One region of the Staphylococcus sp. GDY8P57P genome, then DNA from elsewhere that is predicted to be linked to it. Evidence: riboswitches for the same ligand, from Rfam matches in the RefSeq annotation. Region 1 holds a riboswitch; each other region holds the start of a gene.
The links. Region 1 has a riboswitch for S-adenosylmethionine ahead of metK (methionine adenosyltransferase). Riboswitches for the same ligand answer to the same signal wherever they lie in the genome.
Positions count from the first base shown of each region.

Region 1 (7,666 bases):
AATTTCGACAATTTCTTATAATATTATTTAAAGCGTTTATTAACTTTGAACAGCATCTTTTAATACGTTCACTTTGTCTAATTTTTCCCAAGGTAATAGTACATCAGTTCTACCAAAGTGACCATATGCTGCTGTTTGTTTATATATAGGATGTTTTAAATCTAACATTTTAATGATACCTGCTGGTCGTAAATCAAAGTTTGCTCTAACCGCTTCAACAAGTTGTGCTTCTGAAACTTTACCTGTCTTGAATGTATCGATTGAAATTGAAACTGGTTCAGCAACTCCAATTGCATATGCAAGTTGTACTTCACATTGATCTGCCAGTCCTGCAGCAACGATATTTTTCGCTACATATCTCGCTGCATAAGCTGCTGAGCGGTCTACTTTAGTTGGATCTTTACCACTGAAGCAACCACCACCGTGACGTGCATAACCACCATAAGTATCAACGATGATTTTACGTCCTGTTAACCCTGCATCGCCTTGTGGTCCACCGATAACAAATCTTCCTGTTGGATTGATAAAGAATTTAGTTTCACTATCAATTAAACCTTCTGGTACTGTTGGATAAATGACATGTTCTTTAATATCACTTTGGATTTGCTCTAATTCAACATCATCCGCATGTTGAGATGATACAACAATCGTATCAATACGTTTAGGTTTATCATCTTCATCGTATTCTACTGTAACTTGAACCTTACCATCAGGTCTTAAATAATCTAGAATACCATCTTTACGCACATCTGATAAACGCTTCGCTAATTGATGTGATAAAAAGATTGGTAACGGCATATATGTTTCTGTCTCATTAGTCGCATAACCAAACATTAAGCCTTGGTCACCCGCACCTGTAGCTTCAATTTCTTCTTCAGAAATATCATTTCTATATTCAAGTGCTTTGTCAACACCTTGCGCAATATCCGGTGACTGTTCATCGATTGCAGTTAATACTGCCATTGTTTGGTAATCATAGCCAAATTTAGCACGCGTATAGCCAATACCTTTAATTGTTTCTCGTACGACTTTGGGAATATCTACATAAGTAGAAGTTGATATTTCACCTGAAATGAGCGCCATTCCAGTTGTTACAGTTGTTTCACAAGCGACACGTGCATTGGGATCATCTTTCAAGATTTCATCTAAGATAGCATCAGACACTTGGTCAGCAATCTTGTCAGGATGTCCTTCTGTTACTGATTCTGAAGTAAATAAACGTTTATTGTAAGTCATGATTTGCTCCTTTTACCATTGTATTTACGAAAATTCTCTTTAAAATGTGAGCTCAAAAATAAAAGAGCCTTCTTCACTATTCAAGACAGAGAGAAGGCTCTTAAACGTCCATTCGCTCTTATCGTTCAGACGATTATATGTCTGCAAACGGTTTGGCACCTTTCTTTTAAAAAAGAGGTTGCTGGGTTTCATTGGGTCCATGTCCCTCCACCACTCAGGATAAGAGAATCCGTTAAGAACTATACTACCTAATTCACCAATTAATGTCAATTTTGTTTTTACATGTTTTTTTGTCTTTTCCAGGTGGAATAATTATGGCATTATGTTATACTATTTTCATGTAAAGGCTTACAATATTGAATTTCTATAACACACGCTGGAGGGATTGGGTATGTCAGTAGATACATACAGCGAAACACCTAAAATTAAAAAATTATTAGAAAAAGAAAGCTCTCTTTTTCAACTCTCAACAACTCAACTTTATTACAAAATAATGGGTAATAAAGAAGGAGAATTAACTGAACTTGGTGCGATTAATGCGAGCACTGGTAAATACACTGGACGTTCTCCAAAAGATAAATTTATCGTTACAGAACCTTCTTATAAAGATAATATTCATTGGGGAGATATTAACCAACCTATCGATGAAGAAACTTTCTTAAATCTTTACGCTAAAGTTTTAGACTATCTTGATACAAAAGATGAACTTTACGTTTTTAATGGCTATGCAGGTAGTGACAAAGATACACAATTGAAACTTACAGTTATTAACGAACTTGCATGGCACAACCTTTTTGCACAAAATATGTTTATTCGCCCAGATTCTAAAGAAGAAGCAAGTAATATTAAACCTAATTTCACTATTGTTTCTGCACCTCATTTTAAAGCTGACCCTGAAGTTGATGGTACTAAATCAGAAACATTTGTTATCATTTCATTCAAACATAAAACGATTTTAATTGGTGGTACTGAATATGCTGGCGAAATGAAAAAAGGTATCTTCTCAGTAATGAACTATTTACTACCAATGCAAGACATTATGAGTATGCATTGTTCTGCTAACGTTGGAGATAAAGGGGACGTTGCTTTATTCTTCGGATTATCAGGTACAGGTAAAACAACGTTATCTGCAGCACCAGATAGAAAATTAATTGGTGATGATGAGCATGGTTGGAATAAAAATGGTATTTTCAACATCGAAGGTGGTTGTTACGCTAAAGCAATCAATCTTTCTAAAGAAAAAGAACCGCAAATTTATAACGCGATTCAATACGGCACTATTCTTGAAAATACTGTAGTTAACGAGCGTGGCGCCGTTGACTTTGATGATAATTCATATACTGAGAATACCCGTGCAGCTTATCCAATTCATCACATTGATAACATTGTTCTACCATCTAAAGCAGCTCATCCTAATACAATCATTTTCTTAACAGCTGACGCATTCGGTGTATTACCACCAATTGCTAAATTAACTAAATCACAAGCGATGTACCACTTCTTAAGCGGCTTTACATCTAAATTAGCTGGAACTGAGCGTGGCGTTACAGAGCCTGAACCTTCATTCTCTACATGTTTTGGTGCACCATTCTTACCACTTAATCCTATTAAGTATGCAGATTTACTAGGTGAACTTATTGATAAACATGACGTTGATGTATACTTAGTTAACACTGGCTGGACAGGTGGTAAATACGGTGTAGGTAGACGTATCAGCTTACATTACACTCGCTATATGGTAGATCAAGCGATTAAAGGTAAATTGAAAAACGCTAAATTTACTAAAGATGAAAAATTCGGTTTAAGCATTCCTACAGAAATGGAAGACGTACCTAAAACAATACTCAACCCAATTAATGCTTGGAGTGATTCAGACAAATATCGCGCTCAAGCCGACGACTTAATTAAACGTTTTGAAGAAAACTTCAAAAAATTCGGTCCAGAAGTTGAAGAAATTGCTAATACAGGTGGCTTTAATAAATAATTAAATGGTCACATTCAAAAGGCAACGTACTTGGTAAAATTAACCAAGGTACGTTGCCTTTTTATTTACCCTCACATTTCGACATCCAATGATGTACATAGTTAAGTGCTTTTTTCATAGCTGGTGGTCTAGGCACATGACCTTCATCTATTTGATAAAACGTATCAAAGTCGACACCTTTAGAACTCAATTGCTTCTCTAAATAATAAGCATGGTGAATACCTACCTGTTTATCTTTACCCCCATGTACAATTAGGATTGGCGGACTATGCGCATCAATTAATTTTATAGCATCTCTTTTGTCATAGGCGTCTTTATGTTTATCAGGATGACCAACCATACGACGTAACATGCCACGTAAATCAACACGTTCCTCATACATTAAATGCATATCAGAAACCCCACCCCAGATAATATAACTATCTACCGGATAATCTTGATAAGTTAAGAGACCTTGTATTCCCCCTCTTGAGAATCCAATCATATGTACATAAGCATTTGGATATCGTTGTTTAAGTATTCTAATAAGGTACGTTACATCTTTTAAATCAGCGTTAGCAAACTCATCACGACCTTCACTGCCATTACTACCTCGATAGTAAGGTCCTATCACTAAAGTATCATCATTTGCAAACTGCATTAATCTGGCTGCACGTACACGACCAACTTGTCCCTTACCTCCTCGCAAGTACACCACAATTCTATTTACTGCTTTCTTTAGAGGACACATCTGTAATGCTTTTACTTTTAAGCCATCAACTGTATAAGTCATTTCATCAAATTGATGCGTTCTCGATGCTATAGGCATTTTCTTAGTCGCGATAATATCCAAGGTCTATCATCCTTTCGACACACTTCAGAATTGCGTCATCTTGAATTAAGTAACTTTGCATATCCAACGGAACATCACTAATATGCTTAAACAACAATGGACCTGTCGTTTCTAAATAATCACTTTTCTCTTTAATTGATTTGATTCTCACTATATATACATCTTTTTTGAAAATAGCGTTATCCAACGTGTGAACTTGATATTGTGCTATATAGTTAATCGTTTCAGGTATACCTCCAGTTTCTTCAAAAAGCTCTCTCTTGATTGCTTGTATACTTTGTTCTCCCTTTTCAACCTTACCACCTGGAAACTCAATGCCACGCATTTTGTGCTGAGTAAAAAGTAACTGGTTCTTATATAGTGGAATAGCTAAAACATGATTACCATCAGGACAGTCGTTGTTCGTTTTGTAACTCATTGTAACACGTCTATTATCTTTATCTAGAAACTCCATGTTCTATACTACTCCCTTCAATATGTTAAACTAATTTATAATCGTATTACTGGTTGGAGGCCTATAATGTTAAAAAAATTATTTCTTGGAATAATCCATATCTATCAACGCTATATTTCACCTATGACGCCACCTACATGCAGATTTTATCCTACGTGCTCAGAATATACACGAGAAGCGATTGAAGTTTATGGCCCACTCAAAGGTGGCTATATGGGAATTCGTCGCATTCTTAAATGTCATCCACTTCATAAAGGTGGATTTGATCCAGTTCCTTTAAAAAAGGATAAGGATAAGCATAAACATAGACACTAGTTTAATTTATATAATTTTGATTTATCGATTTGAGGAGGATGGAATAAAATCATCCCCTCTTTTAATTTGCCAACACCTTCCGTAAAATCGTCAGTAAAATAATAACCATCTGGGGTGACATCCCCTGGATAATCACCTTCTCGCGCTAACATTGCGGTAAAATATCTACTCAGTCCATATTCATACATGCCACCGATAACTACTTTAATATCATTAGATTTTAATTCACGTATCAATGATTGCACGCTATCAATACCACCCACTCTAAAAGGTTTAACAATCACTACTTTAATCGGGAATCGCTTAACAATTGACATAATACGATTGATATCAGTTGCTTTTTCGTCTATCGCAATCGCAGGATATTGCGTATGATCAATGTGTAAAATTGAAGACAACGATTTGAATGGCTCTTCTATATAAAGTATGTTTTGTGTCTCTATGGCTTCTAATTTCTGAAAATCTGACACATCCAGTGACTCATTAGCATCTAAAGCTAATTCATAATCAAAAGGCAATGCGTCATTTAACAGTGAAATATCATTATTCAATTGACTTGTCCATTTTAATTTAATGCGTTTAGGTTGCGTTTGTACTAAATCATCAAGTTGTTGTGCACTAATACCACTAATGGTTGCACCATATTCTACTTTAAACGTCGGTAAGTCATGATACATCTGGTAAATCGCCATAGCTACAGCACTTCTTGATGCAGGTTGATTGTCAAGCATGGCTAAATAAGGATTCCAATCTTCATATACCTGAAATGACTTATGAATGACACTTTCCGCCCATTGAGAAAGTGTTTCTTTAACTGTATCAATCGTCTCTGCGGCATACCAATCTGATTCAAACGCATTACATTCACCGAAATAAGATTGCTCATCATCACTTAAAAATTCAACAATAAGCGCTTTACGATGCGTCATTTTAACTTTTGGTGTCACAATTGGATTTATAAATTCATGATTATAAAGATAAAAATTTACTGCTTTAATCCACATATTAATGCCCTCAATTTATCATTTTACTACGCTGCAGTTTACCAGTTGATGTATAAGGCAAACGTTCAACTTGATGAAACGCTTTAGGTATTTTATATTTAGCTAAATGAGATTTAAAATAGTTTATTAACGCCGTATCAGAAATGGGACAATCAGCAACGTAATAGAGTACTGGCACTTGTCCCCATGTCACATCCTCTTGTGCAACACATACAGCGTCATTAATATCTGAATGCATTTTAGCAATGGTTTCTATCTCATAAGGATAAATATTTTCTCCACCACTAATGATCAAATCTTTGCGACGATCATAGACCATTACAAATCCTTCCTCATCAATTTCTGCTATATCACCCGTTTTAAAGTAACCGTCTTCAAATGTATCGCTTAAGCCTGTTGGATATAAATAACCATTCATCACATTGTCACCTTTGATAAGAAGTTCGCCATGACCTTCACTATTAGGATGTTTGATACGCACTTTAACGTTTTCGCTTGGTTTACCAACAGTGTCATATCGTTGTGCAAGCATCTCAGGTGTAGCAGTCAGAAATTGAGAACATGTTTCTGTCATTCCAAAAGAATTGTATATTGGGAGGTGATTATTTAGCGCTTCATCAATTAAGGTAGATGATAATTTGGCGCCTCCTAGTAAGATTTTTTCAAGTGAGAAAGGTTGATTCAATCCTGCATCCATAAGCCATTTAAGTGTTTGTGGCACTAAAGATACATGTGTAGGTCTTTCTTCTTTAATAATCGTTAACATCGTTTGCGTATTATATTTTTCCAGTATACGTACCGTAAAGCCCTCGATTATAGAACGTAACAACACACTGAGCCCTGAAATATGATATATCGGTAAAACAGATAACCATTTCGTAGTTTCATCATATCCTAAACTTTTTTTACAACCAATCGCACTTGCATAATGATTTTTAAATGTTTGTGGTACTGCTTTTTGAGGCCCTGTCGTACCTGATGTAAACATGATTGATGCAATACGTTCATCATTAAATGTTTCGTCATTGGCATGACTTGGATATTGTTCTAATTCAGATAAATGTATCACATTGAAATGCGACAAATAAAAAGGTTGCGTCGTAAATATAGTTGTAATATTAATGGAATTCATTTGATTTATCATTTCAGTTTCTGTTAATCGCGTGTTTAACATTGCTATTTCAACATTAGCTAACCAACACGCGTTTATAAGCGTAATAGACTCAATATCATTCTTAATGTACAATCCTACTCTATTCAAATTCAAAGAAAGGATATGTTCTGAAATTGAAAGTGCTTTATCATATAATTCTTTAAATGTTATAGAATGTTTTCCATCTGTAACTGCAATTTTATTTCTATTTTTAATACTTTGCTCTTTTAACCAAAAATCCACGATTCATTCCTCCATCTAGATACATTCTAATTATAACGATATTTGAGTTAGTTAGCATTGGTTGTGTTTAAGAAGCAACATATTTTAATGCCATTAACTTATAACTATAAAGATTTAAAGTGTATTTTAACTATTAAATAATAAGCTACTTTTATTTTAAAAAATAAAAAGAGTTTAAAGTGATGTTTACCACTTCAAACTCTGATAAGCTATGATATTCAATTATTGCCTAGCCTCATAGTAGGCTGGCTACTGGTTTCAATGTATTTCGCTTTATAAGCTCCACGCATTGTCGTTAACATAAATATATTATAATATTTTTATATAATAAAGTCAATATAAATTTTATCTACTAATTCTTACATTTCACCTTCAATTGATAATTGAATAATGCGATCATGATTGTAAATTAAAGATATTCTAGTTTTAAATCTATCAGTATTTT
Region 1 is NZ_JAESLK010000004.1:13,055-20,720, forward strand. Features, by position in the region: gene metK (methionine adenosyltransferase) at 40-1,236, opposite strand; SAM riboswitch class I at 1,352-1,462, opposite strand; gene pckA (phosphoenolpyruvate carboxykinase (ATP)) at 1,628-3,220, shown strand; gene KA878_RS01715 (alpha/beta hydrolase family protein) at 3,282-4,052, opposite strand; gene ytkD (RNA deprotection pyrophosphohydrolase) at 4,033-4,506, opposite strand; gene yidD (membrane protein insertion efficiency factor YidD) at 4,573-4,821, shown strand; gene menC (o-succinylbenzoate synthase) at 4,818-5,825, opposite strand; gene menE (o-succinylbenzoate--CoA ligase) at 5,836-7,221, opposite strand; gene KA878_RS01740 (hypothetical protein) at 7,581-7,666, opposite strand, start outside.

Region 2 (7,666 bases), on a different contig from region 1:
CAAGAATGCGTCGCTCTGCATCACTTAAAATCGCATCTAATTCGAGTTCATTATCATAACCATCATTCGCAATGCTATCCGCAGTTTGAATTAATCTGCGCTTCAATGCATGATTTGAAACGATATTTGTGTAGTACTGAATATTACGTGTCGTTGGTACATTATTTGAGAGTTCCGCTAAATATTGAGGACCACCAGCCTCACTTAATGTACCTTCTTTAGTTAATTGATCCATTAACGTTACGACATCAATTTCATCACCATCTTCATTCAGATTCATCATCGCTCTGAAGATGTGTTGGTGGGCACCTCTATAAAAGGACTCAGGAAGAAGCACTTCCTGAGTCGAATTAATCAATTGTGGATCTAAAATAATTGCACCTAAGACAGATTGTTCAGCTTCATTGTTATGTGGCATTTGTTTTTGCTCATACATATTATCCATTGATTCATACACCTCTAAATCTAATCCATCTAAAGTTTCTCAAACACAGTGCAACATTGCTCAATTAAATTTTAATTCTAAGATAAATGGTCACTTGCTTAAGTTGTTTCGCTTTCCTGTGGGAAAGGGAGTGGGACAGAATTCTTTTAAATTCGTCGTCCCACCCCTGCAAGGGTGACTAGAACTGAGAAAAGCGCCTTCTCAGTTCAGTCAACTACTGCGAATTTGCTAAATAGCATTATTATATTATTTATGTCCCACTCCCGCTTTCTTTTCCACTAGGAGTCTCACAACTACGCTGCGTTATTTATCTTAGCATTATTTGTTTGAGTTACTTATCTTCCCAAATTATTATAATTAGCAATTAAAATTAAAAACTTGTTTTACTTTTTCAAGTTAAATAATAACTTTATTTTTAAAATTACGATTTTGAAGAATTCCACTTAAGATAAAATAATAAATTCTTTTTAGAAAAAGAGAAATTTTGTGGTTGGCTAACGAAGCGTAGTTGAAAGACTCCCGAGGGAACAGTACAAGTTGAAGACCTTAGAATTACCCACAGATTTATCTGTGAGGTAATTCTGGCTAAAACTGTACCCTGGGAAAGCGTATCAACTTAAGCGTAGTTAAAAGCCAACCAACAAAATTTCTTTCCGCTAGGAAAGGAAAACTTATTTTTCTACTGTATGAACACGAATAGTTCCTTCAACTTCTTTATCTAATTTAACAGGTACATTTGTATAACCTAATGCATGGATACCTTGAGGTAAATCCATTTTACGTTTATCAATTTTAATATCATGTTGTGTTTTAAGTGCTTCAGCAATTTGTTTCGTACTTACAGAACCAAACAATTTGCCACCTTCACCAGTTTTAGCACTTACTTCAACTTCGATTTCTTCTAATTTAGCTTTTAATGCTTTAGCGTCATCGATTTCTTTTTGTCTGTCCGCTTCAGCACGTTTATTTTGTTGTTCTAATTGTTTTAAATTACCTGGAGTTGCTTCAACAGCATAGTTATTTTTAATTAAAAAGTTATTTGCATAACCTACTGGTACATCTTTAATTTCGCCTTTTTTACCTTTACCTTTAACGTCTTGTGTGAAAATTACTTTCATGCGTCTTCACTCCTACTCATTTGTTCTGTAATTGCTTGTTGTAATTGTTCAATCGCTTCTTCAATTGATAATCCTTTCAATTGCGTTGCAGCATTCGTTAAGTGACCGCCGCCACCTAATGCTTCCATCGTTAATTGAACATTAATAGAGCCTAATGAACGTGCTGAGATACCTATTAAGTTATCTTCACGTTTAGCCACAACATAAGAAGCCTCTATACCTTCTAAACTTAACAACTCATCCGCAGCTTGTGCAACTGTAACAGGATGATAAATTTTTTCGTTAGAACCATGTGCTATCGCTATACCATTATCTTGAACTTCAACTGTTCGAATAAGCTCTGAACGATTAATATACGTATCGACATCATCTTTTAAGAAATGTTGTGTTAATATCGTATCTGCGCCGTGAGCACGTAAATAGCTTGCAGCGTCAAACGTTCTAGAACCTGTACGTAATGTGAAGTTACGTGTATCAACGATAATACCTGCATACATGACTGTAGATTCTAAACGTGTTAAACGTTGTTCAGTTGGTTGATATTCTAATAACTCTGTCACAAGTTCTGCTGTCGAACTTGCGTAAGGTTCCATATAAACTAATAACGGGTTAGAAATAAAGCTTTCTCCTCGTCTATGATGGTCAATGACCACTTTACGGTTAGCTTTATTTAAAATGTTCTCATCTAATACCATCTCTGGTTTATGTGTATCCACAACGACGATCGTAGATTTAGATGTCATCATATCCCAAGCTTCATCTGATGTGACGAATCGCTCTTTCAATTCTGGTTTCTTATCGATTTCATCCATTACACGACGTAATGTTGGATCAATATCTTCCTCATTCAAGACTACGTAGGCTTCTAAGTTATTCATTAATGCGAATCTTGATACACCTATCGCTGCACCAATCGCATCTAAATCGGGACGTTTGTGTCCCATAATAATTACTTTGTCGCCTTCGGTTAAGATATCCTTTAATGCATGAGAAATAACACGCGCTCTTACACGCGTACGTTTTTCCATCGGGTCAGTCTTACCGCCATAGAATCGTACATTTCCGTTCATATTTTTAATTGCTACTTGGTCACCACCACGACCTAATGCTAAATCTAAACCAGATTGTGATAACTCACCAAGATCAATTAAGTTCTCAGTACCTTCACCGACACCGATACTCAATGTTAATTGGGCACGGTAACCAACACTTTTTTCGCGTAGTTGGCTAAGAATTTCAAAGTTCGATTCTTCAACTTCGGCTAATATTTTTTGATTTAAATACGCAACGAACTGGTCAGAATTATAACGTTTGAAGAAAATATTATATTCTGATGCCCAACGACTAATCACTCGTGTTACCATTGAGTTGATTTCAGAACGTTGTGTGTCGTTCATATTTTGCGTGATTTCATCATAGTTATCTAAGAATAATGTTGCAATAATCGGTTTTGATTCTTCATATAGTTCATTGGTATGCACTTCATCTGTGATATCAAAGAAATATAGACAATTTTCCTCTTCAGAATGACGTACATGGTAATGATATTGGCCATGTTCGATTTCGACTTCTTGCACCTTTTCCAACTGCTTTAAAATATTCGGAAAAACTTCATTGACTGGTTCTGAGATGACATTCGTTTCTAAGTGTTCAGACATGTACTGGTTAATCCATTCAATATGATCATCAGCATCAAGAACGACCATGCCAATTGGCAATCGTTTAATTGCCCTATTGCTTCCAGCCGAGATATGACCACTTAAATTATCCACATAATTATCCATTTTCAACAAGGCCTGTCTTACTAATACAATGCCAATAATAATCATCACGACTAAAATAGCTGCTGCAATGGTCGCAACTAATGGTTTAAAGATAAACCATACTACGACAAGTGCAATTGAAGTAAGTACCATTAAAATAAATGGTATGAGTAATGCCTTCTTAGTGGATTGACGGTTCATTATTCCACCTCTATTCACTTTTTAAAGTCATTTTTTAATCATTCGTTTTAAATTAATTCCTAAATCAAGTACACCAAGTAATGCAATGATATGTGTTGCTGGTGTAATAATTGTCCCCACAACCATCAGCAATATCGTTACAACATTTGGAATACGTTTTGCTTTACCAAAGAAATGAATTAAACTCAATCCTTGGATATACATCAGTAATGATAACACAACTTCGAAATTTAATACGATGCTTTGGAAAGTACTTGGCCCTGTTGCGAACATTACGCATAATAAAACAACCATATAAACCCAAAGTAATGAACGGTTAAGCTGCCAAGCAAATAATGGTTTAAAAATTGGTGTAGCTACTTTAAATTTACGAAGAATTGGAAATGTAATAATTATGTTAATTAAGACTAAAATAAAGACTATAACGATTATAAAACTTGGAAGTTGGACTGCCATTTGACGGAACCCTTCTTCAAGAATCGTTTTATAATCTGATTCTACGCCTGTCGTTACAACCGCATTGTGCATTGCATCTTTGAAAGGCTTAATTAATGTCGTAGCGCTAGGTATCTTTTTAAACGTTTGTAATAGCATAAATGCGACTAAAGTAAATATACTTAAATATGTTGTAGCTATAAATAAGATGCGTTCTTTAGAGGCACGTTCTTTCAATAATTGGCCAATAATAAAGCTAAGCATTAAAACTAAAATCATGGCACTTAATACAAATGTATTACCCAATAATGTGGTAAGAATAACTGTGATTAGCGCTCCAATTCCAAATGATGGAATAGATTTATTCCATAAAATAATGCCTGGAATCGTAGCGAATAAACATAGAATCAGCCCTAGTATTGGTAATACATACGTAACTAAAGCAACCATAACAAGTGCAATTGTTCCTATAATTGTTGCTTTAGGATGTACTTTTGAAAACACATTCGCCACTCCTATACTTTTTTGACTATAACCTCTATTTTAACCTCTAAGCAAAATTAAAACAAATTGTGAAGATTGAGTAATATACGATTCCATCATTGCGTGTTTTCTTCTATATTCTAACTTACCCGCTTCATCTATTTTCGTTTGAAGTTCGTTACTTTAAGAAAATGATATAAGTTCGGTGCCCAGTCATTGAAATTTAATAAAAAGCCATCATGACCTACATTATCTGGAACGAAGAAATGGCGATGATATTTAAAACGCTCCCCTACTGCTCTCACTTGATCATCTGGATATAATAAATCATCCGTGAAGCCCATAGTTAAAACCTTTGTATCTAATGATTGATAAACATCATCCACATTTGTACGTCCACGGTCAACATTATGACTATCTAATACATTTAACATTGTCAGGTAGCAGGATAAATCATAAGTTTCTTTAAATTTATTACCTTGATGTCGTTGATAGCTTACAACTTCGTCGGGTGAAAAGCGTTGATCATAACTTTTAGATGACCGATACGTTAGAAATCCTAATTGTCGGGCAATACTAAGGCCTTCTTTGCCGCCAAGATGAATCGCCTCACGTGCAATTTCGTTGAACGCACGACTATACGATGATGTTTTATCCGTAGCCGCTAGAATAACCGCCTTATCCACTTGAAATTGATGGTTGTAGAGCAGTTCCATAACTTGCATACCACCTAAACTACCACCAATTAAAATATTAATCTTGTTGAAACCAAGCGCTTGAATCCCCATTTCAATTGCTTTCACAATATCCCTCAACGTTAAATGCTCCGGAAAATTAGGATCAGTTAAAGGAGAACTTGAACCAAAGGGGCTACCGATGACATTGAACGTAAGAAATTGATAATCATAAATCGGCATATAACCGCCATCTATGATTTCACGCCACCAACCAGGCGCATCATCTGTGCCATATGTTAAATGATTACCAGTAAGCGCATGGCAGACCACAACGAGTGGTTGCCCCGCATAGCCCACATGTTCATAACGCAATTGTAAGTTTTTAATCATTTCGCCTGATTCAGTTGTAAAAGGTCCTAAATTTAATGTTTCTACCGTGTAATTGGTCATGCGGTTACCTCCTTTGAATACTAAAAAAATCGCCTATACTCTTCAAAGTATGAGGCGATTCGTCTCTATTACTTATCATTCGAGTATCTCGTTGGTCGTAGCACCGTGCGTATGCATCGCCGGTTGCTGAAGTTTCTTAGGGCCGTGTCCCTCCACTTCTCTTAATAAGTTCTATTATCTCTATTCATTTACTTATTCAAATTGTAATTTGAATTTATTGTATCTAATTGTATAGCTAACTTCAATCGTTAGCTATTGGGTTCTGCCTTTTCTAAAAGAAAAAACGTAGGCCTGCAATCAGCACAATACCTACTAGAATGGTTGTAGTCAGACTACGCGTGAAAAGTGCAATAAACACCGTTGGAATCGTCACAAGAATAAACGGAATATTAAGGGTGTATCCTGCTACACCTTCCTGTTGTACGATAATGCCATCTAATATCAGTGCTGTAAATAATGTAATTGGAATAAATGATAGCCATTTAATTACCGTTTCTGAGAGTTGAATACGTGAAATCATTAAGAATGGAACTACTCGAATGATTAACGTTACAAGTCCACATAACACGATTAAGATAAACATATGCCAAGATGTTGTCATTTATCCATCACCACCCCTAATGTTGCTGCTAGCATCGATGCAATCAGAATTGCAACGTATGATGGCATAAACCAACTTAAGCTGAGCATCATCACGATAACAAATACGATAAGTACAAGGTATATGCGTAGTTTAGATGATGTGATTGACTCAAATTGTGCCATGGTTAAAAAGATAAACATTGCTGTAATCGCAAAATCGAGACCCAACATGTCTGGATTAGAGATATATTTACCAAGTAATGCACCAACAATACTGGCTAGTGCCCAAAATGCATATGCGGTTAAATTTAAGCCATGTAACCACCGATCGTTTATCTTCTCCCCTTTTAAATGCGGTGTGATAGCGACGCCAAATGTTTCATCTGTCAAAATTGAAGACAGACCTAGACGATTCCAAATACCATAGTCTTTATAATTGGGTGCTAACGTCATTGATAATAGGAAGAAACGTGAATTGACAATCAATGTTGTAAGAACAATAGCAGAAATCGGTGTGCCTGTAGCAACGAGTGCACAAATAATAAATTGTGCTGCGCCAGCATAGACAAGTAAACATAATAATAGTATTTCAATGATACTAAAATGTTGTGACGCAGCTACAATGCCAAACGATAAACCAATCCCAACGTATCCTAACAAAGTAGGTATACATTCTTTAACGCCTTGCTTAAACGTCACATGTGATGTCATCTTTGTAACCTCCCTTTATGCTTAATATTTTAGAACAGTATTTTATTAATAATTTTAGTCTAATATACGGATGCTAGAGTGGCAACAACGTTAGACATAGAGTTGTGTGATGTTAGACTAACAGAATACTTAGAACTACTGATTTAAAGGTATATCTAATGTGTCTATTTTTTGACAACAAAGCGTATATTACACCTCTGAAAGTAGTCTAAATCCATCCTTTTTACTTCATCACTTTATTAAGAAAAAGTGAATTTTTAACATGATTGATTGTATATTCAAGACATCATAGACCACAATTCAATGTAGTTTCATTGCAGCATTCCTGCCACCTATTCACTTTGTTTATGACATTCATATTGGTTTAACACCATAAAAAGAGAGCTGAAAAAGTGTTATATAAACACCTTCTCAGCTCAGTCAGCTACTGCGAATTTGCACTGTAGCTTTAGTATATTATCGCTTATTCCGTACTCTATAAATTAACGTTATAAGCTAACTAATAATCGAATTAGTCGTTAACTGGACGGATTTCAGTTTTACCACCCATGAATGGTACTAATGCTTCAGGAATTGTAATTGAGCCATCTGCATTTTGGTAGTTTTCAACGATTGCTGCAAATGTACGACCTACTGCAAGACCACTACCATTTAATGTATGTGCTAATTCTGGTTTAGAAGCTGCATCACGTTTGAAGCGGATGTTAGCACGACGCGCTTGGAAATCAGTACAGTTTGAGCAAGAACTGATTTCTTTATAGTTGTCATAACTTGGTAACCAAACTTCTAAGTCATATGTTT
Region 2 is NZ_JAESLK010000036.1:27,989-35,654, reverse strand. Features, by position in the region: gene dnaB (replicative DNA helicase) at 1-445, opposite strand, end outside; gene rplI (50S ribosomal protein L9) at 1,117-1,563, opposite strand; gene KA878_RS10910 (DHH family phosphoesterase) at 1,560-3,527, opposite strand; gene KA878_RS10905 (YybS family protein) at 3,555-4,481, opposite strand; gene metX (homoserine O-acetyltransferase MetX) at 4,604-5,572, opposite strand; SAM riboswitch class I at 5,642-5,743, opposite strand; gene KA878_RS10895 (AzlD domain-containing protein) at 5,844-6,173, opposite strand; gene KA878_RS10890 (AzlC family ABC transporter permease) at 6,170-6,865, opposite strand; gene serS (serine--tRNA ligase) at 7,377-7,666, opposite strand, start outside.
Region 2: linked by a shared signal. The riboswitch ahead of metX (homoserine O-acetyltransferase MetX) and the one ahead of metK (methionine adenosyltransferase) in region 1 are both predicted to bind S-adenosylmethionine.

Region 3 (7,666 bases), on a different contig from region 1:
ATAATCCTAAAAAAGGTAGCGCGAAAGAACGTGACCCTGAAGGTGTAGAACAAGACACAAAGCAGAAAGAGAAGCAAGACGACAATAAGAAAGATGATGACAACGAAAATAATAATAGCACTCAATAATGTTAAAAAGGGAGAGAGACAGAATTCTTTTAAATTCTGTCTCTCTCCCTTAGTAATATCTTAGTCAATGTTCTTATGCGTTTGTTTCGCTACGAATATGCTCCCCAATAATAAGCAAAGACCACCTAATAGTTGAGTGGATTGTTCATGATGCGATTGACCTGTTTCTGGTAAAGATGATTGCGTCGTCGTATGCTGGTTTTCTTGCTTTTGATCTGATTGAGACGAAGGTACTTCATTAGATTTAACGTTACCAACATAGTAAGTATTTAATTCACGTGCACAATCTACGGAATTGACTTTTGACGCTGCTTTTTGTCGGTCATCTAATTCAGCGGCATTCGCAATACCGTGTTCAACATATGTTTCTCCACTTTGAAGTCGATTGAAGTTACTGTATCTATCATTTTTATATTCGACTTGGCCATTTTTATAAACTTTATAGACACCTATACCAGCATTTGCCTTATTGTGGCTTTCAATTTTGAAATAGTCCCCTTTATCAATTGCTTTGTCAAAGTTTTGTAAATCTGGATTACCACCACTATTTGATAATGCTTCCGAAGCAATTTCTTGTGCATTGTCTTTCGTCACTACATCAGTTGCGAGTGCATGTTGTCCGTTAAAAGCAGATAATATTACCGTACTTGTTAAAAGTGTTGACGCAAATAGAGAAACCTTCACCACAATGAAAACCCCATTTCATTATTTATCTTTTACAACGTTAGTGTAACACTCAGATTTAATTAAAATAGGGGATTAAAGTAAACCATATTGAAACTTTAAATTAGCTTAAAGAACGGCGTATTTGTAAAGTTAAATTTACAATAGTGATGTTTTAATGACTATAAGCGATTGTTTATATAACATGCATAGTTATCAACTTACCATTTCTTTTTAGAAAAATAAGGAATCGACCATGCCATCAGTAAAGTGAATATCAAGTGTGCGACCATCCATAAGGCATACGCTACCCAATTAAATTGGAACAGTGAACGTTCAGCCAACGTAATAAGTAATGGGTATAAGATTAGAAAAATAATCATTAATAAGAGATAACTTAATTTGTATAAAGGTTTGAATAACAGATAAATGATTAGAAACGTTATGTAAATACAAAATCCAATAATGATATGAATTAAAAGTTCTAAAATAAGTGGTGTCTTATTAGGATCTGCGATGAAATCAATGTTGATTAATAGCAAAGTAAGGTGTGTCGTATGCATCACCACATCCATGACAAACATGATAAGTAATAATAAAATACTAATGAACAATGCACTAAGTAAGTGATAGCTGTAACGAAACATAATCATCAACCCTTCGAATGTGTTTAACAAGCTATTCCCTACAGTAAAACAACTTACACATTTTAAAAATTTAGAATATTTAAAAAATGATATTGACCCAAGCTTGATCCAATGCTAATATAATATCAATTCAATAAAACTTGTTAACTCTTATCAAGAGTGGTGGAGGGATGTGCCCTGAGAAGCCCAGCAACCGTCGTGTAACGAAATGGTGCTAATTCACATAAAGTAGACAATACTTTAAGAGATGAGAGAAAGTGTATCGATACTTTCTCTTAAATAATAGAAAGTATTTTTTTATGTCTTCTAACTATTTAAGAGTTGAAGTGTAGTTGAATCATTTTAAAAAAGAGGTGTCGATATACATGAGAAAATGGTTAAGTATGATCAGTATTTTAGTTTTAATTATCGTGTTAGCAGGATGTAGCAAAGATAAAGAGGATGATAAGAAAATCACAGTTGCTGCTTCACCTGCACCCCATGGAGATGTGTTGAAGAAAGCTAAAGAACAATTAAAGAAAAAAGGTTATGATCTAGAAGTTAAAGAGGTTAATGATTATAAAGTACCAAATAAATTATTAGATAAAGGCGATGTAGATGCTAACTTCTTCCAACACGTACCGTATCTAAAAGCTGAGAAGAAAAGTCATGGCTATAAAATAGAAGAATTAGGTAAAGTATTTACAACGCCAATGGGTGTCTATAGTAAAAAATATAAACATTTGAAAGATATTCCTGAAGGATCAACAATCTATGTTTCAAATAACCCTGCAGAGGAAGGACGATTTTTATCTTTCTTTGTAGATGAAGGTCTGATTAAGTTGAAAAAAGGTGTCAAAATTGAAGACGCCAAGTTTGAAGATATTGCAGAAAATAAAAAGAATTTAAAATTTAATCATCAGCAAGGGGCTGAGTTTTTACCTAAAACATATAAAAACGGTGAAGGTGCAGCAGTTATTATGAATTCTAACTATGCCATCGATAATGGTTTAAAACCGTCTAAAGATGCAATTGTAATGGAAGGTAAATCATCACCATTTGCCAACATTATCGCAGTTCAAGAAGGACATAAAAATGATAAGAAGTTCCAAGAATTATTAAAAGTCATGCAATCTAAAGAAATTAAAGACTATATTAAAAAAGAATATGGAGACGATGTCATTCCTTACGAAAGTAAATAATCCTATATCTTTATTGGGGGAGTGGGACGACGAATTTAAAAAGAATTCTGTCCCACTCCCTCATTTTTTTAATAAATATGTATCATCAAAAAAACTAAAAATAGCAAATTATAATTATTTTTGATTATTCAGAAAATATTTACAAATCTGACAATTATTAGTAAGATATTGAATATTATCAATGAAACATTGTTTATTAAGATGGCCGGAGACTTTTCAAAGAGAGGGATGTAAAAGGGATGGTCGATTATGGGAGGATGAGTCAATATGAGTAAAGCAGAGGAATTAATACAAGAAGATGGGAAGTACTTTGCGGCATCAGGAAGAATTAAATATTACCCATTAGCCATTGATCATGGTTACGGTGCGACACTCGTAGATGTGGATGGTAAAGAATACATTGATTTATTAGCAAGCGCGAGCTCGCAAAATGTAGGGCATGCACCTAAACCGGTAATTGAAGCGATTCAGAAACAAGCTGAGAAATTGATTCATTATACACCTGCATATATGTATCATGAACCAGCAGTGAAATTATCTAAGAAACTATGTGATATTGCGCCAGGTGATTATGAAAAACGTGTGACGTTTGGATTGAGTGGATCTGACGCCAATGATGGCATTATTAAATTTGTAAGAGCGTATACTGGTCGACCGTATATCATTAGTTTTACAAATGCATATCATGGTTCAACATTTGGGTCACTATCGATGTCAGCCATTAGCTTAAATATGCGCAAGCATTATGGTCCTTTATTAAATGGCTTTTATCATATTCCATTTCCAGATAAGTATAGAGGTATGTATGAACAACCTAATCCTAATACAGTAGAAGCGTATCTTGCACCACTTAAAGAAATGTTCGCCAAATATGTGCCAGCAGAAGAAGTTGCATGTATTGTCGTAGAAACGATTCAAGGTGATGGTGGTTTGCTAGAGCCAGTAGACGGTTACTTTGAGGCGTTAGAAGCATTATGTCGTGAACATGGCATTTTAATTGCAGTAGATGATATCCAACAAGGACTAGGGCGCACAGGTACATGGAGTTCAATTGATCACTTTAATTTCACACCGGATTTAATCACATTTGGCAAATCATTAGCTGGTGGGTTACCGATGTCTGCGATTGTTGGTCGCAAAGAAATCATTGATACGCTTGAAGCACCGGCGCATCTATTTACCACTGGTGCCAATCCTGTAAGTTGTGAAGCGGCTTTAGCAACATTGAAAATGATTGAAGATGACGCATTACTAACTGCTAGCTCGGAAAAAGGCGCCTATGTACGCAACCGAATGGACAAATGGGTTGATAACTATCAATTTGTCGGAGATGTACGTGGTAAAGGTTTATCTATTGGCGTTGATATTGTGTCAGATAAACAAATGAAAACGAGAGCCTCAGAAGAAGCGCTAAAGATTTGTAATTATTGCTTTGATCATGGTCTTGTACTGATTGCAGTAGCTGGCAATGTACTTCGTTTCCAGCCACCATTAGTCATTACGTATGAGCAATTAGATTATGCGCTAGATACAATAGAAGATGCGTTACAAGCATTACAAGATGGACAATTAGACAACTATAATATAGATGGACAAGGATGGTAATAAGAAAAAAGGTGTCAAAATGGGAGTGGGACAGAATGCTTTTTAAATTCGTTGTCCCACTCCCAACTTGCTTTGCTTGTAGAATTTCTTCATGAAATTCTCTTTGCTGGGGCTCCGAACCCCAACTTGCTTAGCTTGTAAAATCACTTTCGTGACGCAAGAATGATTAGAACTGAGAAAAGCTTGAATTAAGCGCCTTCTCAGTTCAGTCAGCTACTGCGAAGGCACAAAATAGATTCATTATATTATTTTTGTCCGGACTCATTTAATATAAAAATCAAAAGAAGCACCTATCTCATGAAATTAAATGAGATAGGTGCTCTATGTTATGGCTATATTAATCTTTCGGTACGATGTACTCTTTTTCTTCATTTTTCTTAGAATGTCGAACACCATAACTTAAATAGATGATGATACCAACGACAAACCAAATTAAAGTATAGAGTTTAGCGTCGAAGCTTAATCCCCAGAATACAAGTAATACTAAGATGAATGTAATAATTGGTAGTACTGGGAAGAACGGTACTTTAAATGACGGTACGGGTAAATCTTTACCTTCACGTTTTCTTAGTCGATACATTGCAAGAGATACAAACATGAATGCAACTAATGTTCCGGCAGAAATAAGTTGTGCTAAGAATGCGAATGGGAACATTGAACCAATTAATACACCAATAATAGTAAGTATTAACAGTGCTCTGTTTGGTAAGTGCTTATGGTTTAATTTAGATAACCATGATGGTAATAAACCATCACGACCGAATGAATAAAGTAAACGTGATCCTGCTAACATCATACCAATTAAAGCGGTGAACATACCTATTACTGAAATTGCTTGAATGACAGCCGCGATAATACCATGACCACTTTGACGTAGTGCCCAACCTACAGGCTCTGCATTGCCAGCATATTTAGAGTAGTGGAACATACCTACTAATACTAATGCTACACCTACGAATAATACAAGTGCGACAGCTAATGAACCAAGAATACCACGTGGCATGGTTCTTTGTGGATTGATTGCTTCTGCAGAGTTAGCTGCAATAGAGTCAAAGCCGATATAAGCTAAAAATATCATTGAAACCCCAGCATAAATACCTTGCCAACCACCGAAATCACCATTTTCAGTGACTTTATGTTCTGGGATAAATGGTACATAATTGGATGCTTGAATGGCTGTTAAACCTACAATAATGAATAATACAATTGCTAATACTTTTAAGATAACTAAGATGTTCTCAATACGTGCAGTCTCAGTCATACCACGCGATAAAATAATTGCAGTAATAATGATAACTACAGCCGCGATAATGTCTATGACGCCACCATCTGCGCCAAACGGATTGGATAAAGCTTTAGGCAATACAATACCTAAAGGGGAGATCAGTCCTCTTAAATTTGCTGAGAATCCGGATGCTACAAAGGCAACGGCAATAAAGTACTCAGCTAAAAGTGCCCAACCTGCTACCCAACCTGAAAATTCGCCAAATAAAACGTTAATCCAAGAATACGCAGAACCAGCGAAAGGCATAGTTGATGCCATTTCAGCATATGAGAAGGCAACTAAACCTGCTACAATTGCTGCTAATAAGAATGATAACGCAACGGCAGGACCTGCATGTTCAGCTGCAACAACACCAGGTAATGTGAATATTGCAGTTGATACAATTGTACCAACACCTAATGCAAGAAAATCTCGAACACGTAATGTACGTTTCAAGTGCCCATCTTTATTTTGATAGATTGTGGGATCTTCTTTTCGAGTTAAATTTTTGAAAAAACTGGCCATAATCATGAACCTCCACTTACTTAATAAAATGAGTTATAAGATTAGCTTGTTAGCTCTAGAATATTTATTATCTTAGCATAAAACTTTATATTTTTGTCTAAAATTTCTGAAAATTTTAAGTTTTCTCACTTTTTATAAAATGACAGAGTATAACAAGGAAATTTTAAATGATAGATTTGATTATAACAGATTAAAAAGAAATAAAAACAACTAAAAAGAGTAAAATGATACTTAAAATATAAAAAGGGGTCTTTTGACTGAGAATAATATGCTAAAAACTTAGAATAAGTCAAGTAATTAGACCTTTTTTTAGCTACTTTTTACTAAAAAATTAAACTTTGTTGACCTATTCCATTATGGAATAGGTTCTATCGAAAATATGTATTTTATTAATAGTTACACACATACTATAATGAGTCATGTAATAAAGTTACATCATATTCAAATGCTTCTATTATGTGTAATAAATCCATCCCCTTATATTGAATCAACGCTTAAGTGTTGAACTTTATGATTTGTTACACCTCTTGACATAAATAGAAGACTCCCATCTCGCATTTGAATATGCATCCCTAACTGAGATTACTAGCAACAATGAAATAATGAAGTAACTTTAAATATAAAGAAGCCACAACTCATGTAACTAAGTCTTTCCCTCTTTTTCCCTTAAAAATAGACATGTATGTGGCTTCTTTTTAATATTAAAAAATAATTGGACTTTGAAAGGATATGAATTTAGATGACTAAAGAAAACTACTCTGCTGCAGATATGGTCATTGATACTTTAAAAAATAATAATGTGGATTATGTATTTGGTATTCCGGGAGCAAAAATCGATTATCTCTTTAACGCACTTGAAGATGATGGTCCAGAGCTTATTGTGACACGCCATGAACAAAATGCTGCTATGATGGCGCAAGGAATCGGACGTTTAACTGGTAAACCAGGTGTGGCATTAGTTACAAGTGGCCCAGGCGTGAGTAACTTAACAACTGGATTATTAACTGCTACATCAGAAGGAGATCCAGTGTTGGCTATCGGTGGCCAAGTTAAACGTAATGACTTATTACGTATGACACATCAAGCAGTAGATAATGCTTCTCTTTTAAGATCATCTACAAAATATAGTGCAGAAGTACAAGATCCTGAGTCTCTTTCTGAAGTAATGACAAACGCTATCCGTACAGCGACTTCAGGTAAAAATGGTGCAAGTTTTATCAGTATTCCGCAAGATGTTATCGAATCACCTGTAACATCTAAAGCAATTGATTTATGTGAACAACCACAATTAGGTGTTCCAAATTTAGAAGACATTCAAGATGTAATTAAAGCGATAAAACATGCTAAATTCCCAGTGTTGCTAGTAGGTATGAGAAGTTCAAGTGAGAAAGAAACAGAAGCCATTCGTCAATTAGTTGCGAAATCAAATTTACCAGTTGTTGAAACATTCCAAGGTGCAGGTGTGCTTAACCGTGAGTTAGAAAATCACTTCTTCGGACGTGTAGGATTATTCCGTAACCAAGTGGGTGACGAATTATTAAGAAAAGCTGATTTAGTCGTCACAATAGGGTATGATCCAATTGAATATGAAGCAAGTAACTGGAACAAAGAACTTGAAACAGAAATCATTGTTATTGATGAAGTACAAGCCGA
Region 3 is NZ_JAESLK010000019.1:64,374-72,039, forward strand. Features, by position in the region: gene KA878_RS07190 (putative glycoside hydrolase) at 1-128, shown strand, start outside; gene KA878_RS07195 (cell surface protein) at 189-815, opposite strand; gene KA878_RS07200 (hypothetical protein) at 1,013-1,438, opposite strand; SAM riboswitch class I at 1,586-1,692, shown strand; gene KA878_RS07205 (MetQ/NlpA family ABC transporter substrate-binding protein) at 1,804-2,619, shown strand; gene KA878_RS07210 (aspartate aminotransferase family protein) at 2,887-4,224, shown strand; gene KA878_RS07215 (APC family permease) at 4,562-6,013, opposite strand; gene alsS (acetolactate synthase AlsS) at 6,753-7,666, shown strand, end outside.
Region 3: linked by a shared signal. The riboswitch ahead of KA878_RS07205 (MetQ/NlpA family ABC transporter substrate-binding protein) and the one ahead of metK (methionine adenosyltransferase) in region 1 are both predicted to bind S-adenosylmethionine.

Region 4 (7,666 bases), on a different contig from region 1:
AGCGCTTAGGATTTAGGCGAATTCGAAAAGTGAGCAAAACTGCTTCTCAAGTTTTGTCGAGCTTTGAGTTTTTCGACAAAAATCCTGCTTTTGTTAGGCCGTCAATAAGGTCCGGACAAAAGCGCTTAGGATTTAGGTGAATTCGAAAAGTGAAATAGAAGAAGTTAGGCGTGGCAAACCCCAGCAAAACGCATTTCTGATTGAAATGCTACAAGCTAATCTAGCCGGGGTTATAAAACATTCAGTGTGCCATGCCTAACTTCTTTTTTAATTTACTCTTAATTGCGTCGTCCCTGTATTCAACACATCAAGGACTGCATCAAGTGCATCCACAATCAAATTCTTTACAGCTGCATCCGTATAGAATGCAATATGCGGAGTTAACCAAATATCCTCTCTGGCAATTAACGTCTCTAGCAATTCATCATTAATTGCTTTATCACGATAATCTCCAGGGAATAATCCACGTTCATGCTCATATGTATCTAACGCAGCACCTTTAATGTGTCCGCGATCAATGGCATCTAGCAATGCTCGTGTATCTACAATTGATCCCCTAGCCGCGTTGACAAATACAGCGCCTTTTTTAAATTTAGAAAATAATGCTTCGTTAAAAAGATGCGGATTATATTTTGTTGCTGGAATATGAATTGTGACAATATCAGCATCCTGCAATGCGTCTTCTAATGTTTCTTTATACGTAACATACTGTGCAACTTGCTCATTTGGAAATGGATCATAGGCAACAACATGACTACCATACCCTTTGGCAAAGATTCTTGCTGCAATGGAACCAATACGTCCAGTTCCGATAACCGCAACAGTTAAATCACTGATTGAACGTGACAAGATTGAAGGTTCCCATCTAAAATCATATGCTTGAAGTTTACGTTGAATGTCATTTTGATTTCTAACAATATTAATTGCTTGTGTCACGGCAAACTCTGCAATAGAACTTGGTGAATAAGACGGCACATTAGATATAATGATGCCGTATTGTGTAGCTAAATTTAAATCATACGTATCAAACCCAGCACTACGTTGCGCAATATGTTTAATCCCGAAACGTTGAAGTTTCGCAAATATTTCTTCAGATATTGGATGTTGTTGAGATAAAGATAACCCATCAAATCCTTGAACACTATCCACATTACCTTCCGTCAATATCTCTTTGTTTAATTCTATTTCAACCTTATGCTGTTCTGCCCATTCTTCAATATAAGGAATATCTTCATCACGTACACTCATCATTTTTATTCTAGTCATTATCTATCATCCTTTCTCATGTTCGTCTTAGTGTTATACGTTATACAAATTAGATAACGATGCGAGTCGATTCGCCGCTTCAATCAATAAATCATCCTCCAGTGCCAAAGAAATGCGCACATAATGACGTCCATTTTCTCCAAATGGAATACCTGGTGCTACTAGGATGGACTGCTCTTTTAATAAATATTGTTCGAACGATTCACTATCGTAACCCGGTGGCGTTTGAAGCCATGAATATATACCACCTTTAGAATGCACAAATGGCAAATTCGCTTCCTTTAATCGCTTCTCAAAAGCATCACGACGTCGTTTAAATGTGTCATTTTGTTGATCCAAAAAGGCATCATAATGATTCAACGCATACGTTGCTGCATCTTGAAGGGCACCAAACATACCCGCATTCGTATGTGTCTGATATTTCTTTAGTGCTTGTATCATGTCTTTATTCCCTACCGCAAAGCCTACTCTGAAACCTGACATGTTATACCCTTTTGACAATGAAAAAATTTCAATGGCTACTTCCTTTGCAGCTTTAGAAGCGAGTATACTCGGGTTCTTAGCATCGAAACCAAAAGCACTATATGCAAAGTCATGAACAATCTTTGTTTGCGTACCTTTAAATCTTTGAATAGCTTCATCAAATACCGCTTTAGTGGCCGTTGAACCTGTAGGATTATTTGGGTAAGTTAAATAAACTAATGACGTGTTCGCTAATGTTTGTGCATCTACTTTGCGCCAATCTGGCAAGTAATCTGGTGGGTCCAAATTAAGTGGTACTGGATTGGCATCAGCAAGCAAGACACCAGCGAGATAATCTGTATAACCAGGATCTGGCAACAACACATTCTCTCCAGGATTCACAATACATGTCGGTAATGCCACTAAACCGTTCTTTGTACCATAAAGTATGCACACCTCGTCTTCTTTATCTAACGTGACACCGTATTGGCGTTGATAAAAATTAACAATCGCTTCTTTAAATGATGCTTTACCATGAAAGGCACCATACTTTTGATTCTCTGGAATTCGAACTGCTTCTGCAAAATGATCAACAATACCTTTAGGCGTTTCACCATCCGGTATACCCACTGCCATATTGATTAACGGCAATGGACCATGTTCAACTTTGCGTCCCATTGTCTTACCAAAGTAACTATCTGGAATATGCGCTAGCTTATTTGAAATTGTCATGATTTACCCCCTTACAAAATTAAAAAGCTATATATCACGCTCAAAAGAGAGTGACATATAGCTTAGTTTATAACTATGACACTTATCTTTGAGGTATACCTCTTTGGAATTAGCACAGTACTTTTATCTTTTAAGTCTGTTGCTGAAGTTTCATCGGGCCAAATCCCTTCACTTCTCTGGATAAGTCTATTGAATTAATATTTATTGTATCAGTTCAATAATGATTGTCAATATTTATAATTTTCTGATTCATTTACTTTATGGAGATTATACACCATGATTAATATCTTCAAGCATTGCTTCTGCCGTAATTTTAGCACTCGTTAGAACGATTGGTACACCTGCCCCCGGATGTGTACTTGCACCTGCAAAGTATAAGTCTTTGTAGTCTCTTGAAACATTGGCTGGTCTGTAATAATTACTTTGTGTCAGCGTTGGCATGAGTCCAAATGCTGAACCGAACTTAGCATTGTAGCGTTGCTCAAAATCAAGCGGTGTAAAAACTGTTTCAGATACGATATCTCGACGGACATCTTTAAGTGCTTCAATCGTTTCAAGTTTGTTATAGATGACGTCTTTCGCCTTCTCGACTATTGTAGGGTCATGCCAGTCAATTTGGCCTGTTTTTAATTCTGGGACTGGCATCAATACGTACATGCCTGTCTGATCCTCAGGTGCTAATGCTGCATCTTCTACAGATGGGAAGTAAAGGTATAATGATGGATCATCTGGCATCTTTCCACTAAAGATATCATCAATATTACCTCTAAAATCTTTAGCAAATACCACGTTATGGACATGCAATTTATCACGTAATTGACGATTAATACCTGCATAAATTAAAAATGCTGAACATGAATAATCCATGTTATCCACCTTTTCAGGAGAATAGCGCTTTAATGGCGCGTGCTGAGGCATGAGATGTTGTGCCACATATGGGAAGTCGGCTGTACATAGTACTTTATCGAAACGTCGAATATCACCATTAACACGTAAGCCATCTGCACGCTTAAATTTAGGATCAATGATGATCTCTTGCACGTCTGCATTGAGTTCAACATTGACACCATAGTCTTGACCAAGCTGTAATAAGCCTTGGGCTAAGCCATACATGCCACCTTTGATATAATGGACGCCATGAACCATCTCAATCATAGGAATAATAGAGTAAATTGATGGGCCTTGTTTCGGATCAATACCGATATATAATGTCTGAAATGCAAGTAGCTTGCGTATTTTTTCATTAGATACATAATTATCTATTAATTGATCCGCATTGTTAAACGTCTTCAATTTAAGTCCACGATATAACGTTAACGGATTATAAAATTCGCTTGGCTTACGGAACGTGCGCTCAAGGAAATATTTACGCGCTACCTCATATCGTTTATATATATCCGTTAAAAACTGCATAAACCCTTGCGTTGAGCCTGGCTCTATCTCTTCTAGCGTCTGGCTTAGTTGTGCCAAATCCGTCGATACACTTACTTTATCTTTATCTGAGAAATAGATATCAAAAATATGTGTGAGTGGTTTCATATCGACATAATCTTCGAAACGTTTACCACATTCTTCAAATACTGCTTTATAAACATCTGGAACCATCACTATGGTCGGTCCCATATCGAAGGTAAAACCATCCTTCTTAAATTGACTCATACGGCCACCGACTTGTTCATTCTTTTCAAAAATGGTTACTTGATGACCTTGCGCGGCCAATCGTGCGGCAGCTGCTAAGCCGGTAACACCAGCACCTACTACTGCTATGTTCATACATCTCACCTAATCTTTATATTTTTTCTTTAAGTTGCGGTAGATTTTATGTTTTTTCCATTTAGAAACATATGCGCGTTCTTTCAATGAATATGATGATTTACGTACCTCAGTTAGTATACCGCGATAGACTTGAGCTGCTAACTCAATAATCATACGAGATTCTTCATTATAAACATCGAGATGATTCAATACCATATCGTAGTTATTATCCGCTAGTGTCGCATAGAATTCCCAAATTTTGATGTAATTGTCAGAGGGTTGATTGCGTTCCATTTCATCTGCAATTGAAACATTAAACTCATTTAAACGTGCTTTACTAAAGTAAATACGCCCGTTTCGATAATCTTCACCAACATCACGTAGTATATTCGTTAGTTGAAGCGCCTCACCTAATTGCTTACCATATGCATAAGCTTCGTCTGACGGTGGCGTTGCCAAAATAGGAATTAGTAATACGCCGACTGTTCCTGCTACCCCATAACAATAATCGAGTAGACCACGATCTGTTTCAAACATCTCGAAGTGTTGATCGGCTTCTACGGTATCAATTAAGTCGTAGAGGGCTTGGTAATTCATTTGGAAATGTGTCGCTGCATCAGCAAAAGCCGTCATAATGCGTGCATCACTTTCAAATGTCGTTATTGTTTGATGTTCAATAGATTCAACATCACGATGAATCTTATGTAAATAATCCACGTCTTGATGTACATCGATACTATCATCAACGATTCTGCAAACAGCATAAATTGCCCATATTGCGCGTCGCTGTTGCTCAGGTAACATATCAAAAGCATATGAGAAACTCTTAGAGTAATCTTTCATAATTTGATGACAATATTGATAATTTTCTTCTAATGTGCTCATGGAGAACCCCCTGCTAAATATTATTTAATATTAAATCGTCGTCCTTTCCATTTTACCTGTTTTGTGTAATGGATGTGACGAAATGAATTGATAAAAATTAAAATAAACACTAAAAATAATATTGGATGACAAATCAAGACTAAAAGCGAAAAATTACCTACTCTACGATGTAAACGGCTGAATTGTAGTGTATACAAGCCATAAGATAGTAGCGCTCGTCTAAATGACAATCCTTGTTTAAATAAACTGAGTATGAATGCACTGAATGAAGTGATACTACCTATCATCCATAACATGATTAACATCATAATATGCGGTTGTGTTGACGATGCACCTACCGCCAAGTGCTTCGTCCATCCTTCTATGAGCGTTTGAACGCCTGATTGGTACATTCTAAAATTAACGTAGCCCTGACCTTCAAATTGAGTCACTGGCAACTGGCAACGTTGAAACGCTTTGCCTAAAGCAAATCCTTCAATGATTTGTGACGCAGCGTTTTTATGGCCTTGTGTCTTAATATAATCCGCTTTGTTCATGACGGTTACCGGGCCAAATGCTAATGCATCACCCTTTGCTTTAGCTAAAGTTGAAAATGTATTTGTACCTACAATTGTCATTAGATTAAACACTGCTGATAAGTGTTCATAAGGTTTCCGCACACTGTGATACGGTTGAATACTTAGTAAACCACGATAGTGTTGTTGTGCATAGGTCTGAATAATTGCTTCTAATGCATCATCATTTTGTAATGTTACATCTGCATCCATAAATATAATGATATCTGATGTTGTGTGGTTAACACCTTGATAACATGCATATGACTTACCAACCCATGTAGGCTCATTGCTATCATATGTCACATTATACACGTTTGCGCCCATTTTTCGCGCAATTTCAGCAGTGCTATCATTTGAATCATCATCCATGACGATACATTCAACTTGTAGTGACTGTTGTGACAAACTATGTAATAACTTTGGCAATCTTTTTTCTTCATTACGCGCTGGAATGATCACACTTATGCTTTGTCTAAAGTCCCCTACACGTGTTTTATCAAATGACAATAGATGCCGGCGATTATACATTAAATAACCACTGACTAACGATAAACCTATACTTCCATGAAACAGTGACGCTAATTTTGTCATACTTGTATTACCTCTAATCCTCTGAATCATTCGTAAGCGCACGTTCAAGTGCATTAATTTTATCCGCGACTTGTTGACCACTTAACGTCACCATCGGCATCCCACCACCAGGATTAACGGATCCTCCGACAAAGAATAAATTATCAAAGTATTGACTTTGTTTAGGAAACTTAAATCCTTTATTTTTCTTCTTATCTGCCACTACCCCATAAATGGCACCTTTATTCGAGTGATAGGTTTGTTCAATATCATGCGGTGTCCAAATATCTTCATATACAATATGCTGACGTAAATCTGTAAGCCCCATACGCTCTAATTTATCCAAGACACGTGCTCGAAAATCATTATATTGTTCTTCAGTGAATGGTTGCTCTTGAATATACGGAATATGTGGTAACACTTTTAAATTTTCATATCCTTTTGGCGCTTGCGCTGGATCAGATTTATTCGAGTTTACTAAATAAATAGTTGGATCTTGTGGTAAGACTTTGTCATGGAACACTTCTCGATAATTGCGCTTTGAATCATTAGAGAAAAGGAAATTATGATGGGCCAATTGAGGATAGGTTTTGTCTACACCTAAATGCATAACATATCCGGACGCTGCGGGCTCATAAACCTTCTCTAATTGCGCTAATTGCTTATTTGAAAAGTGTAGTAAGTCACGATAAGTTGGTATGACTTCTCTATTAGAAACGATGTAATCAGCACTTACATGTGAACCATCATCTAATCTAACGCCTGTGACATGATTAAAATACGTATCAATACTACGTACATCTTTGCCAGTATGAATTGTCACACCTTCTTCAACAGCTAATCGCTCCAATGCACGTGCAAGGTGGTGAATGCCACCTTTGACATACCATAAACCTTGTTCATATTGCATATGGATTAACATTGTTAACACGGCTGGTGCGTCATAAGATGACGAACCAACATATTTAATGAAATAACCTAGCATATCTCTTAACTCTGGCTTTTCGACGTAACGATTGATTGCTTGTTGCATTGTTGAGAAGTAATCTACACCTTTGACTGAACGCAATGGACCTTGATATTTGATAATTTCCGAAACCGTATCAAGCCCAAGTGCGAAATAACCTTCTTCAGTGAAACGATGAATATGCGCTGCATAATCCATAAATTGGTGCAATTGTTTGATATCCTCATCCGTGAGTTGACTGTTGTTAAGGCCCATTTGTTCTAAATCTTCGTATAAATCAATAACTTTACCATTTGTAAAGAAACTACGCCATTGTAAAGGTAAGCGTTCAATCGTAACGTAATCTTTCATTTGTTTCTTACTATAGCTGAATAATCTTTCAAATATCCATGGCATCGTTAAAATAGATGGACCCAAGTCAAAACCAAATCCGTCTGCTTCAAGTCGATTGACTTTACCACCGATGTGATCA
Region 4 is NZ_JAESLK010000019.1:99,761-107,426, reverse strand. Features, by position in the region: gene KA878_RS07415 (D-lactate dehydrogenase) at 268-1,266, opposite strand; gene KA878_RS07410 (aminotransferase class I/II-fold pyridoxal phosphate-dependent enzyme) at 1,300-2,460, opposite strand; SAM riboswitch class I at 2,540-2,647, opposite strand; gene KA878_RS07405 (phytoene desaturase family protein) at 2,728-4,233, opposite strand; gene KA878_RS07400 (phytoene/squalene synthase family protein) at 4,243-5,100, opposite strand; gene KA878_RS07395 (glycosyltransferase family 2 protein) at 5,121-6,248, opposite strand; gene KA878_RS07390 (phytoene desaturase family protein) at 6,262-7,666, opposite strand, start outside.
Region 4: linked by a shared signal. The riboswitch ahead of KA878_RS07410 (aminotransferase class I/II-fold pyridoxal phosphate-dependent enzyme) and the one ahead of metK (methionine adenosyltransferase) in region 1 are both predicted to bind S-adenosylmethionine.